DNA from 2 places in the Glutamicibacter sp. M10 genome. Region 2 is predicted to be linked to the other one. Evidence: predicted binding sites of a transcription regulator. Region 2 holds the regulator's gene; the other holds the start of a gene.
What was found. Region 2 encodes HrcA, which represses chaperone genes, less so after heat shock. Its sites were predicted from a motif close to TTNGCACTCGNNNNNNNCGAGTGCNAA; they were not measured.
Positions count from the first base shown of each region.

Region 1: groL (chaperonin GroEL) is a predicted target of HrcA. The motif match lies at 1,524-1,550, and genes of this name have one in related genera.

Region 1 is NZ_CP104918.1:3,505,576-3,516,088, forward strand. Features, by position in the region: gene groL (chaperonin GroEL) at 1-1,325, opposite strand, end outside; gene N6V40_RS16950 (LytR C-terminal domain-containing protein) at 1,621-2,220, opposite strand; gene N6V40_RS16955 (DUF3263 domain-containing protein) at 2,263-2,553, opposite strand; gene N6V40_RS16960 (uracil-DNA glycosylase) at 2,808-3,482, shown strand; gene N6V40_RS16965 (threonine/serine exporter family protein) at 3,479-5,149, opposite strand; gene N6V40_RS16970 (LLM class flavin-dependent oxidoreductase) at 5,350-6,396, shown strand; tRNA gene N6V40_RS16975 (tRNA-Val) at 6,461-6,534, opposite strand; gene N6V40_RS16980 (GNAT family N-acetyltransferase) at 6,889-7,515, shown strand; gene N6V40_RS16985 (hypothetical protein) at 7,409-8,335, opposite strand; gene N6V40_RS16990 (Eco57I restriction-modification methylase domain-containing protein) at 8,338-9,660, opposite strand; gene N6V40_RS16995 (N-6 DNA methylase) at 9,681-9,983, opposite strand; gene N6V40_RS17000 (DUF808 domain-containing protein) at 10,050-10,513, opposite strand, start outside.
Region 2 is NZ_CP104918.1:2,360,111-2,369,180, forward strand. Features, by position in the region: gene lepA (translation elongation factor 4) at 1-1,674, shown strand, start outside; partial or broken gene hemW (radical SAM family heme chaperone HemW) at 1,675-2,902, shown strand; gene N6V40_RS11635 (DUF4870 domain-containing protein) at 2,915-3,316, opposite strand; partial or broken gene N6V40_RS11640 (DUF3097 domain-containing protein) at 3,407-4,275, opposite strand; gene hrcA (heat-inducible transcriptional repressor HrcA) at 4,404-5,417, shown strand; gene dnaJ (molecular chaperone DnaJ) at 5,484-6,611, shown strand; gene N6V40_RS11655 (16S rRNA (uracil(1498)-N(3))-methyltransferase) at 6,614-7,387, shown strand; gene N6V40_RS11660 (GerMN domain-containing protein) at 7,473-8,399, opposite strand; gene N6V40_RS11665 (PhoH family protein) at 8,696-9,070, shown strand, end outside.

The DNA.
Region 1 (10,513 bases), 1.1 Mb from region 2:
CGAACGATGTTCGCGCCGGTTGCTTCGTCGCCTTCCAGCTCAAGCTTGGCGAATGCAGCAGCACCAGCCTGAATCAATGCAACGCCACCACCGGCGACGATGCCTTCTTCAACGGCTGCCTTTGCGTTACGCACGGCGTCTTCGATGCGGTGCTTGCGCTCCTTGAGCTCAACCTCGGTTGCAGCGCCGGCCTTCAGCACAGCAACACCGCCGGAGAGCTTTGCGTGGCGCTCCTGCAGCTTCTCGCGGTCGTAGTCCGAGTCGGTGTTCTTGATCTCGGCTGCGATCTGAGCCTTGCGGCCTTCGATTGCGTCGGCTTCGCCGCCACCTTCAACAATGGTGGTCTCGTCCTTGGTGATAACGACCTTGCGGGCGGTACCTAGAACTTCGAGGCCTACGTTATCTAGGGACAGGCCGATTTCTTCGGAAACAACCTGGCCACCGGTAAGCAGTGCGATGTCGGTGAGCATTGCCTTGCGGCGGTCACCGAAGCCTGGAGCCTTAACAGCAACAGACTTGAACAGGCCACGGATCTTGTTCAAGATCAGGGTAGCCAGCGCTTCGCCTTCAACGTCTTCGGCGATGATCAGCAGCGACTTGTTCGACTGCATGACCTTCTCCAGCAGGGTCACCATGTCCTTAACCGAGGAGATCTTGGAGTTCACGATGAGGATGTATGGATCCTCAAGAACGGTCTCCTGACGCTCGGTGTCGGTGACGAAGTAAGCCGAGATGTAGCCCTTGTCAAAGCGCATACCCTCTGCCAACTCCAGCTCCAGGCCGAAGGTGTTGGATTCTTCAACGGTGATAACGCCCTGCTCGCCGACCTTGTCGAGAGCTTCAGCGATCAGGCCACCGATTTCGGTGTCGCCTGCGGAGATCGAAGCGGTAGCAGCGATCTGCTCCTTGGACTCGATCTTCTTAGCAGCAGCAAACAGCTCAGCGGTGACGGCTTCTACAGCCTTGTCGATACCGCGGCGCAGTGCGATTGGGTCAGCGCCTGCAGCAACGTTGCGCAGACCTTCCTTGACCAGTGCCTGAGCAAGTACGGTTGCGGTGGTGGTACCGTCACCGGCAACATCGTCAGTCTTCTTGGCAACTTCCTTGACCAGCTCTGCGCCGATCTTCTCGTAAGGATCTTCGAGATCGATTTCCTTAGCGATGGACACACCGTCGTTGGTGATAGTAGGGGCGCCCCACTTCTTTTCCAATACGACGTTGCGGCCGCGTGGGCCGAGGGTTACCTTTACCGCGTCAGCGAGGGTGTTCAGTCCGCGCTCGAGTCCGCGGCGTGCTTCCTCGTCAAATGCAATCATCTTGGCCATAGTGGCTTTCGGTCCTTTCGGGACGATTTTGCGAAAATGCAACCGACAGACAGCGCCCGCGACGGACGAGTTCTCCGGTGCGGCATCTGGCCAGCGACCGTTTCAGCTCTCGCTATCTGAGGTATTCTCAGCACCCTGCCCGTACTTGGCTAGACCGCGGCTTCAAAATTCCAATAGGAACGCAAAAGCCGACCGGCGTTAGCAGTCGCAACGCAAGAGTGCTAATACAAATATTGGCACTCTCGCATGGCGAGTGCAAGCCGATCGGCTCTGAGCGAATTGAATTGTTACTGAATTATTTGTTCAGTTCCAGCGGGTCATCGGATCCTATGACCACAGTGACTCGATTAGGGACGTTCTCGGTCTGCAAAACATCGTCAATATTTAGGGCTTCGGCCGCTTTTTCTGCGGTGATCCGTTCGGCCTCTGACATGTAATAAACCGTCGAAGTCTCGGCAGGCTTGTTCCAGTTGTCGGTCACGATGTTGGTGAAGCCGGCTTCAGTCACGGCTTCTTTGCCAGCACTGGCTACCCCAGCAACACTGGCGGCGTTGTAAACACCGATGCGTTGATCAAACAGGACATCTGCGTCATCAATGGTGCTGGACTCAGAAGCGGATTCGCTGGCGCTTGGCTCCTGCGATTCATTTTCATCGGTGGGCGAAGTGCTTTCGCTTCCACCGGCTCCGGCGATGCTGTCCTTGAGTTGCGGAGCAAAGACAAAGGACGCAGCACCGATGATCAGCACGATCACGGCAGCCAACACTACCCACAGCAACTTGCCACCGGTCGACTTTGAGGTAGCAGACTGCGCCCATCCGTGTGCGTGGTGTGAACCCACACGGGTGTTGAACTCCGGTACGCGATCAAATTCGTCACGCGGGTAGTTGGTCATTCTTGTCCTTGCTCGAGGTCTAACTGGTCACGGCAGGCTGGGTTATCTCCCCGAGCCGACCTTACCGCCCACACGACGTTTTGTTGAACGTGTTCTGCGTAGTCGCTTTACCAGCATCGGGTCGTAGGCCATGGCCGCATCCGTTTCTATCAGCTGGTTCAGCAGCTGATAGTAGTTGGTTGGAGACATAGAAAACTGCTTGGTGATCGCTTGTTCCTTGGCTCCCGCATACTTCCACCACAACTTTTCCAAGCTCAGGATCTGTTGTGAACGCTCATCAAGTTCCGAGTCTGGATTCATTACAAAATCTGCCAATAACTCGTTCTCTGCCATGCGTTCTCACCTCGGTCCTCAGCTCAGTTTTTATGTGTCTCGGCCATGCTTGTACTCCACCGTTGGTAGACATACCACCGATATTCTAACCAATCAGCATGCCTATCGCCGTGTGGCCGGGCACAGGCACGCCAGAAAAACGGCACAATTGCACCTATGGATGAAATGCAACAAGCCCTTTTTGACGCTCCACTGCCCCCGCAGGCTGCGGTGTATGCCCCGGGTGATTTCCCTTTTTCCACGGAGCTCAATCCATGTCAGATCAGGGTTTCATCGCCACTGATTGGGTAGTACCGCTATCGGCTACGGACAATATTCTTCGTGATCTAGCCATCAAATTGGCCGAACGCTCCGCTCAGGGCGAAGTGATCCTGCCCGAGCCTAAGGTGATGTTTCGCGCACTGGCATTGCCATTGGCCGAAGTCAAAGTCCTGATTATTGGCCAAGATCCGTACCCCACACCGGGGCACCCCAATGGTCTGGCCTTCGCAGCCAATAAGCCGGTCCGCCCATTGCCCCGTTCGCTGGGCAACATCTATAAGGAACTTCAGGCTGATCTTGGTATCGCTCCGGTCGCTCATCCGGACCTAAGCGCCTGGCAGTCCCAGGGCGTACTGCTGCTAAATCAGGTCCTGTCAGTGTCCGCAGGCCAGGCCGGGGCGCACCAGAAATTCGGTTGGGCTCCGGTTATTGAGGCGATCTTGGCAGCCCTGAACGAACGAGCGAATCCTCCGGTGGCAATTCTGTGGGGCAACCACGCGCAGAAGCTCTCCCCGTCGCTATCCAACGTTCCCCAACTGCGTAGCGCCCATCCCTCACCGTTGTCCGCCTCGCGAGGATTCTTTGGCTCAAAACCGTTTTCAGAAACCAATCGGCTCCTATCCCTTCAGGGACAGAAGCCGATTAATTGGTCGTTGCCGGTAGCTTAGCGTCGACGGATTCGCCGACGCTCACGACGAGCGTTCGAAGTCAGTGGGCGACATAGCGTTTCGCCAAAGACGACGCCTCCGGCGATGGAAAGCATGATGGCCATGGCGTTGAACATTTCAACCAGGCCGGTGGACATGTCATCAACGTTGATCACGATGCCGTACATGGCACGGAAAATCATCAGACCTGGAAGCAGGAACATTACCGCTGGGGCCGCAAGAACTAGCTGCGGAGTACGCAGCTTGTCCGCGGCAAAACGTGCAGCAAAGCCGACCACCGTGGCCACGAGTGCTGGAACCGCACGATCTCCAAGCCCCATGCTCTCAGCCAACATCTGGACCAGATAACCGCCGATAGCAATACCGGCAGTCGGCAAAAGCAAACGCACAGCGCTCTGTTCAGAAATTGCACCGGCCACAATGGCCACCGCAACGAGCAGCAGCAATAACCAGGCCGGATACTCGGTGGTGACAATTTGGTGTACGTCAACCTCTTCGCCGCCGAGCAGATCCGAAACAACCAACGCCGCAGCAATTCCGCTAAGAATCGCGCCGTAGGTCAAACTTGCTGAGAACAATCGCCCTACAGCGGTCACCGGGAACCCATTGATGGCATCTTGCAGTGCCGAGACAAACCGTCCGGAAGGAAGCAAGAGCAGGATGCCTCCTGAGACCACGAGCGCGGGGTCCAACGGCGCATGAAGCTGATACCCGATCAACGCGATTCCGGTAATCACCATGGTTGAGGTTGCGATGGTGAAGAACTCCGGAACCCGCCAACGCGAGCCATAACGACCGATCTGGGTGACCACACTCGATGACACGATAGCCACCAACGCGCCAGCCCACGAGCCGCCGATAAAAAGCACAAATGCTGCCGCGAACAGCGCGCGTCCGCCAGCCACGATCCAGCGTGGGAACGGTTTTGGGCGACGGGTAATTTCCTTCAGCCTTTTGGCCGAGGCACTACGCGATACGCCGCCAGCAATGATGTCCGAGACCAGGTCGTGGACCAAGACCAAGCCTGCATAATTGGACGTATATGAACGTACTACGCGCAGCACCGAGTAACTTTCGGCGTCTGGTGGGCTGTAGTTCAGATGCAGCGACTGGTTGGTGATGTCAACGTCTAGGTGGCTCAGGCCCAGGGCAGCGGTGACCGCGATGATGCTGGTCTCCACTTCCAAGGCACCGGCACCATAACGAATCAGGGTCTCCCCGAGGTCCAGTGCAAACTCCATGGTGCGCCGAGAAGAGGCATCCTGCTGGTCGTTGACCTTTGGATTGGCATAGGGCGTACCCTGCAGGCGTTCAACAATGTTCAGCGCCTGAGTTGGAGGTGTGTCCGAAATCCACATTTTAGCCAGCAACCGACGTGCCACAGGGTTGGCACGGGTAGGCATCAAGGTAATGCCGTCGTCGGTAGTGTGCACCTGACCGGTGCGCCACTCAATATCTGAAGCGGCAGCTGCCGAAACGCTGGCACTAACCGCCGTATTTAGCGGTAGTTCAGAAGCGGTGGGCTGTTCTTCGATAGGCTCATCCGGGTGGAATCCCAGGTTGATTTCACTGGTGGATATCCGTGGCAACGCAGTCGCCGATGGCGCTGGATCATCACCCATCTGCCCTGACGGTACGCCGTGCTCTTCGTCAGATCGATGCGCCACTAATCTTGCCCCTCAGCCTAAGATTTCCCATGCAATTTACGATACAACCGATGGGCAATAAGTTGTGCCGAACGGGCATAAATCACTAGGTAGCGCCGAACACATTTTGCACTGTTTTTTAGCTGCGGAATATCCCCGGTCGCGCGGTGGTTGAGAGACAATGAACTTAGATGTGTTTGCATGCAATTTGAAAGGTACTCATGAGCGACAACCTGCTCTTGCCGGAGATCGGCGTCGAAACTTTTGGTGACATTACTCAGGACGCCGAAGGCAACCTGCTCAGCCACGCACAGGTCATCCGCAATGTCATTGCTGAAGGACAAGCAGCTGAGGCCGCCAACCTAGACTTCTTCGGCGTTGGCGAACACCACCGTGACGACTACGCGGTTTCCTCACCAGAAATCGTCCTGGCCGCACTGGCCAGCACCACCGAACGGATCAAGCTAGGAACCGCGGTGACCGTACTTTCCAGCGATGACCCGGTCAGAGTTTATGAACGTTTTGCCACCCTTGATGCCATTTCCAATTCACGCAGCGAGCTCATTGCCGGACGCGGTTCCTTTGTTGAATCCTTCCCACTGTTTGGGCTGAACCTCGACGACTACGAGAAGCTCTTCGAAGAGAAGCTGGATCTCATGGCCAAATTGCGCCACGGCAACCCAGTGGTTTGGCATGGCCAACATCGCGCCGCTCTGCGCAATACTCAGGTCTACCCACTGTTGGAAGATAAGCCTCTGACTACCTGGGTTGGTGTGGGTGGCTCTCCACAATCGGTGGTTCGAGCCGCACGCCATGGCCTACCGCTATTCTTGGCAATCATCGGTGGACAGCCTGCGGCATTTACCGGGCTGGTTGATCTGTACCATCGTGCGCTAAAGGAATACGGCCATAGCGAGCAACCAGTGGCGGCACATTTCCACGGACTTGTTGCCGACAGTGATGAAGAAGCACTTGAAACACTCTGGCCGCATTACCAGCGCACCATGAACCGCTTGGGCTCCGAGCGCGGATGGCCACCGGCAAGCAAGATGACCCTCCAGGCAGCGATGGGCCCACGTGGTGCCATGATGGCCGGAAGCGGAGAAACCGTGGCCGCAAAGATCGCCTCGGCAACAAAACTTCTGGGACTCTCGCGCGCAGACATTAAGTACTCCGCCGGCACCTTGCCGCATGAAACGATGATGCACAGCATCAAGCTCCTGGGCCAAGAAGTAAAACCACGGGTTCATGAATTACTGAGCGCCTAATCCCGGGCCTCGCCACCAACTGCTAGAACAGCAAAAAAGCCACCGTCACCGGTGGCTTTTTTCGTGGATCTTACTGGACTCGAACCAGCGACCTTTCGCGTGTGAGGCGAACGCTCTAACCAACTGAGCTAAAGATCCATATTGCGCTCTGACCACGGGGTCAAGCACCTCAACGATCTTAGCCTTTTCATACCCCTGCACCAAATCGCGCACCAACTCCGGGCGCCAATCACAAGCTACGAAGCACAGCAAAAACACTCATCAGATCGTTTCTTTTCTCTTCACCAAAAAAGTACCAAAAAGCACTTGTGAACGGCACAGTTCAGACCGCATAATTTTCCTAGCTCATCGAGCGCAAACTGGACCCTACAAGGAAGTTGCCGGAAGCCACCGGCATCGGTCCTATCAAGGCCAACGAATCGGCACAGCGGTTACTGACCGCTGAGCCAAAGCCTTCTTTTCGTTCGTTCTTTTCTTCTAGGACCACACCCAGTGTTTGAAAATCTGAACTTCTCTTTGTCACCGTTGCGCCTCGATTCGGCGCAACTCGCCGAGCTGGCACTGCTGTACCCGGTCATTGACCAGCGCTGGCAACAGAAATTTGATCGTCTGGAACTACTGGTTACCGTGCGCGATCAAGGCACCTTGATCGCTGCAGGGTTAGTTCACGACTCGATCCTGGCTCCCACCGAGGTCATGGACGCGGTAGAGCTCGGCTGTATGGCAGTGCGGCCCGAATACCGTCGCAGAGGAATTCGCCAGCATGTCACCAACCTGCGTCTTGAATTTGCGGTGCGTTCTGGGAAAACGCCCATCAGTGTCATCGATGCGCAGAACCCGGCTTCGTGGGCCTTTTATGAGCGTTCCGACTTATGGGAACGCGAGCGTAGTTTTGAGCAAGACGGCCGACTGAAATTCATCTACCGGGCAACGCAAGCTGCGCGCGGGTGGGTGGACTCTTTGCCTCAGGCCGCCGAGCGTGAGGCACGTATTCTCAGCTACACCCCGAGGCCTAGAACAGTGCGTCTTGTTGCTCATCCACCCATTCGTGCCCTGGCAGCGGAGCCACTTCACCCGCTCGGCGAGCGCGAGCTGCTTCATGCAGGTCGATGGGTGTAACTTTGAGTACCGCGTCCACCATGGCGTTCAGGAACTGTGGTGCTGCAATGTCTTGGGGCACCGCCGGGTGCACACAACGAACTTCGGGGTCTTGTGCCTCATCGTCCCAGTCCACCAGCAACAAGCCGGTGGCGGTGTACCCAAAGCCGTCGCCAAAGTCGCGCAGCTTTCGAATCATATCCACGGTTCGACGGAAAGCTGCCGGTTCACTTTCGAGGATGGTTGCCCGTTGCACAAAGAAGAACCCTACAGCCGCCAACGGATAACGGGCCCGTAGATTCGCAGCGTCACCATAGGCTTCCTCATACCGGTTAGATAGGTTCTTGCCGAAGGAGGAGGTCATGGCCTTGGTGCTCAGCAGCAGTTCCGGTCCGGTGGACCAATGGGTCATCACCACGTCGGTCTGCTTCATATAGGCGCGACCTAAAATTCTCGCGTCGGTACTTCCGGCTTTGCCGTTCATGATCGATTCGTGGACTTCATCGGCTAGGCGTTCAGGCAGCTTGCGAAGTAGGTCCAAGATATCGCTGGAGAGGACTCGTGGTGCTTCGGGCCGCGGCCAGACGAGGTCCGCGTCAAATCCGGCGCGACGTAATTCATGCGCCAACCAGGCGTCAACGCCTTGGGCGAAGCGGCCCGAACGGGTTACCGCTTTGGTCCGTACAGGAATGCTCAAAAGCTTTTCAAGTACAGCGTAGGACGGGTTGAATTCTTCGGTGACTGCCCCGTTATTCAACCACGGTGAATCTTTTGCCGCCGACATCAGCGTTGTATCAAACTCCGCAAATGCCAGGGTCTTTTCGACCGTCGGATTAGCCACGTTTATCCCTTCACCGCTTTGCTTCTTGCCTTGCGTCGCTCCAGCATGTTCTGCCTTGCGGCACGCAGCGCTTGAACTGCGTCCTTATCCAGCTCAAGCATGCTTCCTAGCACGATCCGGTCAACCAGGTCTGTTGCTTCTTGTTTGTGGCCTTGGGCCAGCAGCTGGCGAACCGTATCTTTGATGGATCGCAATTCGTGTGTGTGGGCCTGCACCATGGTGATTGAAGGAACCGGAAGCACGTCGGCTTCTCGCGGTTCAACCTTCAAAATGCCACCACCGTAGGAACGCCCGATGATTTCTGCACCCAACATGGTCAGTGTATTTAGCGATGCCAACGGCAAGAGCTCACGGCCCAACTCACGCACATCGGCGCCGAGGTATACGCCGTGGATTGAGTTGATGTGGTGCACTCCGGCTTGGTTGGTTGTCAGCCGTGGTGTATCAGCATTCATGTACGTCATGAACAGGTCAGGAACCGAAAGCACTGGAACCCGCCACCACGGCGAGCGCACCCGGCATTTGTAAGCTTGGTCCACCGCCTCCAATTCACCACTGGCGATAAAGCTTTCACCAGCGGTGCTCGGGTTAGCTGCCGGCCTAAAGAGATAGGTTGCCGAACCGTGTTCGCCCAAGCGCTGCCACATCGCCTCGTCAAGTTCTAGGCCACGTAAGTGCCTGGAACCTGGTGGGGAGATACGAATCAAATCCTGCTCAGCCAAACCTAGTTCTTGGACTCGTTCACGGCTCAGGGTAAACCATTTGTTATTGCCGGTTACCGCTCCCAGTGAGGTTTCGCCCCACGCCTTGAGCGTGGACAAATGCCCGTGGGCCAAAGCGGAGGAAAGGATTGATTGGGCTTCGATGCCCACCAATGAGCCGGTCCAGCGCTCCGCTTTTTGTACCGGGGCATGCTGGGTTCCGGCGCCCAACTGCGCCAGGTCTTCAGCGTTGCGGAATTGATGCAGGTTGAAGTGAGCTGTGGGTCCTTGCTGATACCCCTCGGCCAGCAGCAGCACTACTTCTTCTTGCGCGTCAGCAAAAAGGCGCTGCTCAAAAACCACCAAATGTACGTTGGCAAAACGTTCGAGCAACATCTGGCGCACTGACCCGGCATAGTTCACAAACATCAGCTCAGCAGGCAACACAAACGCCATCCGGCCACCCTGAGCCAAGAAGCTGGTTGCATGAACCACAAAGGCCGCCCAGATGCTGGCCAGTTCGTTCAGTTCCACTCCGGCTTCTTTGGCCGCAGCTCTGGAACGCTGGCGGTCTACTCCGCGGTGCAGTTGGTATCTGACGTACGGCGGGTTGCCGATCACCACGTCAAAGTCGCTGGTGCCAGCTAGCTCAAAAAGTTCGCCTGTGCGATCTGGGCATTGATCCCCTGCGCCCCAAGACGTACCCGAGCCTGTTTAACGGTTGGTTCGTGCAGTTCATAACCTACGAGCTGCGCCGATGCCCCGGTACCGGCCAGTTCTTTGTGGGCCGTTTCAAGGAATTGCGCCTCGCCGCAGGAGGGCTCCAGAATTCTGGTCCCGTGGCCCTCTAGCGCCCAGTGCGCCATAAATGCAGCCAAAGGTTCCGGGGTGAAGTAGGCACCGCGCGCATGGCGGGCGGTGGCCTGTTCTTTTGCTTCTTTACTCAACACGCATTGATCTTTCCATGGCGGCCAGACAGTTTGGCTGGACGCAAATGACCGAGATTTCTAGCCCTAGTGGGCGGCTTCGGTCTTACCCTTGTTTTTAAGCTTTCCGAATCCCAGAACGATAACCGTGACGATGCTGCCCAAAATAAAGCCAGCCACGCAGCACAGCGCAGTATTAACGCACCAGCCAAGCACCGCACCGGCAGCACCGGTTGCATGATGCACCTGCTCTTCGAGGTGGTGCACAAAGCCGTAGGGCGCATGCAAGCCAAGCTCATCCATGCCAACAAGAATCAGGTGTCCACCGACCCAAAGCATCGCGACCACGCCGACCTTGCCCAGCACGGACATGACAATAGGCATCCCCTTGACCAGGCTGCGGCCGATTTTCTGGGTGAGCTTGCGAGACTTAGCAGCCATATGCAGGCCGATGTCATCCATCTTCACAATGAGCCCGACCGCTCCGTAGACCACCACGGTCATCAGCACGGCCACGGTGATCAGGATCAGTGCTCGGGTGAGGATTGGCT
Region 2 (9,070 bases):
ATGGATATTGAGCGCGAGCGCGGCATCACCATCAAGTCCCAGGCTGTTCGCATGCCATGGGAGTCCGAAGATGGGACCGCTTACGCGCTGAACATGATCGACACTCCAGGGCACGTTGACTTCACTTATGAAGTTTCGCGCTCCTTGGCTGCCTGCGAAGGTGCCATCCTGCTTGTTGACGCAGCTCAGGGTATCGAAGCCCAGACGCTGGCGAACTTGTACCTGGCCATCGAAGGCGACTTGGCGATCATTCCGGTGCTCAACAAGATCGATCTACCTAACGCGCAGCCTGAAAAGTACGCTGCCGAACTGGCCAACCTCATTGGTTGCGAGCCAGAGGACGTACTGAAGGTTTCTGGCAAGACCGGCGAAGGTGTCGAGGCATTGCTTGACGAAGTGATCAAGCAGCTTCCACCTCCTGTGGGCGATGCAAATGCTCCAGCTCGTGCCATGATTTTCGATTCCGTTTATGACACCTATCGTGGCGTGGTTACTTACGTCCGAGTGGTTGATGGCAACCTTTCTCCTCGCGAGAAAATCCAGATGATGTCCACCGGCACCACCCACGAGCTGTTGGAGATTGGTGTTTCTTCACCAAATCCCGAGCCAACCAAGGGTCTGGGCGTTGGTGAAGTAGGTTATCTGATCACCGGCGTGAAGGACGTTCGCTTGTCCAAGGTTGGCGATACCGTCACCAACTTCCACAAGCCGGCCGCGACTTCCCTCGGCGGTTATGACGAAGCCAAGCCAATGGTTTTCTCGGGCCTGTACCCAATGGACGGTACCGATTACCCGGTACTGCGCGACGCACTAGATAAGTTGCAGCTCAACGATGCTGCGCTGACCTACGAGCCAGAGACCTCCGTCGCGCTGGGCTTCGGCTTCCGCGTCGGCTTCTTGGGCCTGCTGCACTTGGAAATCACCCGCCAGCGACTTGAAAATGAATTCAATCTGGACCTGATCTCCACCGCACCCAACGTGGTGTACGAGGTCATGGGCGATGACAAGCAGCTGATCACCGTGACCAACCCTTCGGAATTCCCTGATGGAAAGATCTTGGAAGTCCGTGAGCCGATGGTCGCAGCGACTATTTTGGCACCCAGCGAGTTTATTGGTTCAGTTATGGAACTGTGCCAGTCTCGCCGTGGCACCATGCGCGGTATGGACTACCTTTCTGAAGACCGCGTTGAAATGCGCTACCACCTGCCCCTGGCAGAAATCGTGTTCGACTTCTTCGACCAGCTCAAGTCCAAGACCCGTGGCTACGCGTCACTGGACTGGAAGGCTGACGGAGAGCAGGTCGCCGATCTGGTGAAGGTCGATATCTTGTTGCAGGGCGATCAGGTGGATGCATTCTCCGCTATTACGCACCGCGACAAGGCCTACGCGTACGGCACCATGATGACTTCAAAGTTGCGTGAGCTCATTCCTCGCCAGCAGTTCGAAGTACCGATCCAGGCCGCAATCGGTTCGCGCATTATTGCCCGTGAGAGCATCCGCGCTATTCGTAAGGACGTTCTGGCCAAGTGCTACGGCGGCGACATCAGCCGTAAGCGCAAGCTGCTCGAAAAGCAGAAGGAAGGCAAGAAGCGTATGAAGATGGTTGGCCGTGTGGAAGTTCCACAGGAAGCCTTCATCGCCGCTTTGTCCACCGACGAACCGAAAAAGAAGTAAATGCCTTCAGTTTTACCTGACGGCGATCCGGCTCCGGCCGATGGTCTGCTCCCCGCCTCATGTGCTCATGGGGCGCAGGAGCGGACCATGTCCTTTACGTGCACATTCCGTTTTGCACGGTTCGTTGCGGATACTGCGACTTTAATACCTATACCGCCACCGAACTCGGTTCTGGCTCTAGCCAAGCAACCTACGCTGCGACCGTGGGCAAAGAAATCAGTTTTGCTCGTGAAGTGATGGACCGTTCCGGCCAGCCTCACCGCGAGATCGAAACAGTATTTTTTGGCGGCGGCACACCAACCTTGTTGCCAGCGAGCGATTTGGTTTCGGTACTCGCACAGATCCGCAACGATTTTGGTCTGAAGCCGGGCGCAGAAGTCACCACCGAAGCTAACCCAGACTCGGTGACGCGTGAAAGCCTGCAGGAGCTTGCCGACGGCGGCTTCACCCGCGTGTCCTTCGGCATGCAGTCCGCAGTTCCTCATGTACTCAAGGTCCTTGAACGCACCCACGACCCAAAGCGTGTGCCTCAAGCTGTTGCTTGGGCTCGTGAAGCCGGTCTAGATGTGAGTGTTGATCTGATCTATGGAACTCCGGGGAGTCCTTGGAGGATTGGCGCACCAGCATCGAGGCAGCACTGAGCTACGAGCCAGATCATATTTCGGCTTATGCGCTGATCATCGAAGAAGGAACCAAACTTGCGGCGCAGATTCGTCGCGGGCAAGTACCTAATATTGACGACGATGACCACGCAGAGAAGTACCAAATGGCCGATGACATGTTCGCGGCCGCCGGTTTCTCTTGGTACGAGGTCAGTAACTGGGCTAAAACGCCAGCCAATGCATGCCAGCACAACATCGCCTATTGGACGGGCGGTGACTGGTGGGGAGCAGGCCCTGGCGCTCACTCCCATGTTGGCGGTCTGCGTTGGTGGAACGTGAAGCATCCTGCGGCCTATCAGCAGCGCATGGATGCCGGGATCTCTCCAGGCCACGGTCGAGAGTACCCTGATGCCGATGCAGTTCAGCTAGAACGCACCATGCTGCTGACGCGCCTGAGTTCCGGTATGCAGATCAGCGATCTAGATGAAGTTGGCCGCAAAAAGATTGCTGGCTTGATCGCGGACTCACTGATCGATCCTAAGGCTGCCTTTGGCGGAACTTTGGTGTTAACGCAAAGAGGCCGGCTATTAGCCGACCTCGTAGTGCGCGAACTTCTCGATTTCTAAATCTGCAAAGTTCTACTTCATCAAGCGCAAGTTGTACTTGTAACGGTAAGGGTTGCCCTTGTTGGCTTGGATTCCCGCAAGGGCACCCGAAACCGTCATGAATACCCAAAGCGCTACGGCCAGTACAGAGAAGAACCAGCCAACAATCGGCACGATGGTCAGCACGTTTAACACGATAGCCAGAACGGTCAGCGGCAAGGTGAAGTTGAATGCTTCCTTGGATTCCTGAGCGGTAAACGCACCACGATCCCGGAACACAGCGAAGATAATAGCAGCCGGGATGCAGCCAAGAACTGCGCCGAAGTGAGCCATCGTTGACCACAGACGATCCTCAGTGGGAGTCAATGGCTGCGCAGAAGTTTGAGAGCCCTCAAAGCGGGAGTCATCCGAAGACTGCGTCTGGCGTGAAGTCACTATTGTTCCTTGCTGTGGGGTTGTTGGTCATACCAATCATAGCCGGGTCTGCGCCGCAGGCTGGGAGTTTACGACGTGCTAATCCAACTGTTAGTTATTTGTAAGGTAACCGTAATCTTCGGTGGTGAGGAAATCGATTAGTTCTTCAATCCTGCCCAACAGTTGAGGCTCTAGCTGCCCATAGTGTGAAACCGTCGACAAGATCCGCTGCCAACCAATGCCGATGTCCTCGGCAGTTTCGTGAGGCCAGCCGAAGGCCTTGAGGATACCGGTCTTCCAATCGGTACCCTTCGGGATCACCGGCCACGCTTTGATCCCCAACGTGGCGGGTTTGATCGCTTGCCACACATCGATGTAGGGGTGGCCGAGAATCAAAACGTTATTTGCTGCGCCGGGAACTTTTAGCGCTTCCGCCACAATGTGGGACTCTTTGGAACCGGCCACGAGGTGATCCACGAGGATACCAAGGCGACGTTCGGGGGATGGGGCGAAGTCACGGATCGCACCGGCTAGATCGTCCACACCATGCAGAGGCTCAACAACGATGCCTTCAACACGTAAGTCGTGGCCCCAAACCTTTTCAACCAGTTCCGCATCGTGTTTACCTTCAACCCAAATCCGACTGGCACGAGCCGCTCTTGCCTTGAGCCCGGACACGGCTCGGGAGCCAGAAGCGGAAACCAGGTTTTTAGGTGCGGCCACTTTTGCTACCGGGTCAATCATCTCCACGGGTTCGCCCTCAAGGAAAAAGCCAAACCCTGCTTGGAATGAGCGAGACTTGCCGTGGCGGTCCTCCAAAACAATGATTCGCATGCCACCAGATTTTTCGGTGCGTATGACTTCACCCACCCAGCCGGAAGAGACATCTTCGAGAATCATGCCCAGTTCAATGGGGACCTGGCGGAGTTTTTGGGTGCTGGTGCACTCAGATCTTGCGGTCCCCAGGAGTAATTTGCCACGTACGGCCTTTCGCTGTGATCGAATACGCTCAAAAACCAATGCTAGCAACCGTTGAACGTATTAGACTTGGCACTTGACAGGTTAGAGTGCCAAACCCTTCACATGGGGATTGTTAGGAGGTGCTGTGGTGAGTGAGCTAAGGCGTTTGGATGTTCTGCGAGCAATCGTAGAAGACTACGTCCAATCCCGGGAGCCAGTTGGCTCCAAGGCGCTGCTCGACCGGCACAACCTCGGCGTCAGCGCAGCGACCATCAGAAATGACATGGCGTTGCTGGAAGAGGAGGGGCTGATTGCTGCCCCGCATACCTCTTCGGGACGCATCCCCACCGAAAAGGGCTACCGGCGTTTTGTGGACGAGATCGGCGAACTTAAACCGCTCTCTCGGGCTGAACGCGATGCGATCAACAAGATCCTCGATAGTTCCAATGACCTCGACGAGATGCTCAAGAGCACCGTTCGGTTATTGGCCCGGTTAACTAACCAGGTCGCGATGATCCAGGTGCCGCACTACGACATGGCTTCGCTGAAAAATCTTGAACTAGTTGCCTTGGGCAGTGCTCAGGTATTGATGGTCATGATCGCGTCCAATGGGACCGTGGATCAGCGAATGCTGGCTGTGTCGCGAGTGTACTCGGAGACTGAACTGGCCGATTTGAAGCTGTGGTTATTGAACAGCTTCGAGGGTGTGCAACTGGCAGAGTTGCGTGGAAAACTAACCCGTGCAGGGCTTAGCGCCCAGCAACAGTCGGATCCATTGGTGGACAGCGTTTTGCTTGCGTTGGAGGAAATGGCTCAAGCTGCCAATACTCAACGCATCATCATGTCGGGAACGGCAAATCTGGCCCGAGTGGAAGGCGACTTCCCGCTGAGCATCACCCCAGTGCTTGAAGCGCTGGAGGAACAAGTAGTGTTACTTAAATTGTTCTCTGAGCTAGAAGCCGATTCTCGTGGTCTGGCCGTAGCCATCGGCACCGAACACCACTATGGTCAGCTCTCTGAGGCCGCGGTTATTGCTACTACTTATGGTTCGGACGTGCGCAACAAGCTTGGAGTGCTCGGCCCAACCAGAATGAACTATCCGACCTCGATGGCCTCGGTGCGGGCTGTAGCCCGTTACCTGTCGAAGATTTTGGCGAACTAACAACGCTGGTATCACACCCAGCATTTTTTGAATTTTGCATTTTTAGGAAAGGACACGGCGAACAACGTGAGCTCGCATTACGAGACCTTGGGCGTTGCCAAGGACGCGACCCCGCAGGAAATCAAGAGTGCCTACCGCAAGCTGGCACGTAAGCTACACCCGGACGTGAACCCAAGCGCGGATGCCTCCGAGCAGTTTAAAGCTGTGACGCACGCCTACGAGGTCCTTTCTGACCAGACCAAGCGTTCGAACTACGATTCGACCGGAGATGAAAACGGTAATGGCCACCCAGGCTTTGGTGGTGGCGGCGGACAGGGCTTCGGCGGATTCGGCGACATCTTTGAACAGTTCTTCGGTGGCGGACAGGCCCAAGGCCCAGCATCGCGCACCCAGCCAGGCCGAGACGCACTGATCACCATCACCATCGATCTGGAAGATGCGGTCAAGGGCACCGTGTACCCGTTGGAGATGGAAACCGCGGTCACCTGCAAGACCTGCAACGGCTCTTGCACCCGCGAGGGAACCAGCCCGGTCACCTGCGACATCTGCCATGGTGCCGGTCAGGTTCAGCGCCCAGTGCGTTCCTTCCTGGGCCAAATGATGACGGTGGAAACCTGTGCTGCTTGCCGCGGCTTCGGTACCACCATCCCGGACCCTTGCTTGGAGTGCAACGGCGAAGGTCGCGTTCGCGAACACGTTTCGAAGTCGCTGAACGTTCCTGCCGGCGTGGATTCGGGAACTCGTATCCAGCTGCGTGGACAGGGTGAAGCTGGCCCGGGCGGTGGCCCGAACGGCAACCTGTTTGTTGAGATCGATGTACGACGCCACAAGATCTTCGAGCGAGCACAGAGTGATCTTCACGCCAAGATCACCATGCCAATGACCGCGGCAGCACTCGGTTCAGAACTGAAGCTGGAAACCTTTGATGGCGAACAGCCGATCAATGTTGACTCCGGTGCACAAGACGGCGACACCATCACCCTTCCAGGTCTTGGTGTTCCTCGTCTACGCGGTGGCAAGCGCGGCGATATCATCGTCCACCTGCAGGTAGAAACGCCAACCAAGCTTGACGCTGCCCAGCGCGACTTGCTCGAACAGCTGGCAAAGCTGCGCGGTGAGGAAATGAGCGCAGGACGTGTTGAGCACTCCGGCGGCATGTTCTCGCGTCTGCGTGACAAGCTGAACCAGCGCTAAAGATGAGCAACCACAGCTTTGTCATCGACGCTGATCTGGCACAAAACGCGGTGCCCGGTGACACTTTGGAACTCACCGGACCCGAAGCCCACCATGCGGTGACCGTCAAGAGGGTCACCGCCGGTGAACAGCTGGACCTGCTTGACGGGCGCGGTCTGCGCTTAAGCGTAGAAGTCCAGACCACGGGTAAAGATTTCCTCAGCGCTACGGTAGTCAGCAGATCTCAAGAGGCCACCAGCGATCACCCGGTGACCCTGGTGCAGGCTCTGTCCAAGGGGGATCGTGACTTGCAGGCCGTTGAATCGGCCGTGGAGCTTGGTGTGCTGGCGGTTCGCCCGTGGCAAGCTGATCGATCCATCGTGCGGTGGAATGCGGCAAAGGCCGAGAAGGCCTTAGCTAAGTGGCAAGCCCAGGTCCGTTCGGCACAGAAGCAATCACGGCGCGCCTTCGAGCCTGAGGTCTTGTCGCTGGTTAGCTCTAAGGAGCTGGCTAAGAATATCGCTGTTGAAACCAGCGCTGGTGCTCTCGTGTTGGTTTTGCACGAACAGGCGGAGCAGTCGGTAGCAGTTCATGTGTCCAAGTGGCAGGAAACTGCGCAGCCAGGCCAAAAGGTGCTGATGATTGTCGGGCCAGAAGGTGGCATCTCGGACACCGAGTTGCAGGCCTTCGTGAAAGCTGGGGCCCACGCGGCTTTGCTGGGGCAGCACGTACTTCGTGCCTCCACAGCTGGGCCGGCAGCGTTGGTGCTTATTCGGCATTTACTCGGCGAAATCTAGGTCAAAAAATTATCGCGAGTACCAACAGGTACTCGCGATAATTTTTTGCTAGGTCAAGTTATTTCAAGCCAAAGATGGTTCGGTCCTACTTGACGGTGAATTCGCTGGACACTTCGCCAACTTTGTCGTCCGAACCGGATTCCATGCCCCAGAAATTGAGTTTGTAAGAGCCAGCCGAAAGCCGTTCAACAATACTAAATGACCCATCCTTTTGGATCTTTCCGGCGATGACCTGCTTTTGCGCAGTGATCACGGTGAGCTTTGAGTCGGCGTCCTTTTTCTGAAGCGAATAGAACGTACCGATATCAAACTTTGTGGTGCGACCGTTGATCGTGACCTTTTCGTCTTCCAGACTGGTGCCGAACTGTGGGTCGATCACCCAGATTGGTGCCATGAATTTGGCATTGCGTTCATAAACGTCTTTGAGGCGATGTCCACCAAAAACGTTGGCGTTCGGCTTGCCATCAACAAGGATTTTCACCGTCGCCGGTGTTTCTCCTACGAGGAGTCCGGAGCTGGCCGCGGCCGCCGTTGCGGTAAAGACCAACTGCTGGATGGAGCGTTCAGACAAACCCTCGTCCAGGTGGGCGTTGAAGACCTTCGCCGGCAAATCTAAGGTGATGACATTGGTATTGCTGATCGATACACCGACCTCATCTGAGGGCTTCATCAGGGTGTATCGGTGGGGACCAGCGGGATCGGCCGAGAGCAAGGTCCAGATCGCATCACCGATCGGCTCGTTATGCCGAGTGTCATCCATGTACTCGCGGTACAAGAACACGCCGGACTTTGTATTTTCTAACCAGTAGACCGGTAAACGAGTCAGTACGTCCATCTGTTCACTGGCGTCGGTAGATACCGGCAGATTCAGTGAGTCCGAGCTCGCACTGGCAGGCATCTCAAAAGAACTCTCACGATTCGCCAGACCGCAACCAGCGGCGACGACGAGAGCTGCAGTGATTCCAAGAATGCCGATCCGGCGTGGAATCTTCTGCGTGAACTTTGACTGCACTACGTACCAATCCAGAAGAGAATATTGTCTATGGGGCACCAAAACATTTTGGAGCCGCTGTCATAGCTTGCCATAAGATTTGTCCAAAACGACCCAAAAAGTACCCTCCCTACTAATCCGTAACCAAATCTATATCTTCGCGACCTGCTCCGAATAGATTCATTCAAGGGTACTTTCAGGTCTCACACTTACGCTGAGACCTGAATTTTCACCCGAATTCTTGATGACTGGATAGAATGGTACCAAGGACAAAGTAGCACCACCGCCAAGCTCACAAAAGGGGCAGCAAGCACTGCATGCAGGTTGAACAGAATAAGACGCAAGCGGAAATCGATTCCGCATCGCTGACCATCAGTTTTGAAACAGCTGAACTCATGATCGCCACTTTGGGACCAAATGATGAGCTCTTGCGAATTCTCTCTGGTGCTTATCCTCAGGTTGGTTTCCGCCCCAATGGCCAGACTCTGGTTCTGGTTGGTGATCCTCAGCAAGTCCGCAAAGCTCAACGAGTAACAGAAGAAGCTCGTTCGCTGGCTACGCGTGGCTCACGTATGAGCGCCGAAACCATTGAGCAGATCATCAAGATGCTCGGCGCTGGCAATCCCGATGCACCTACCGATGTGTTAGGCCTAAAGATTCTTTCCGGACGCGGCCGAGCCATTCGACCAAAA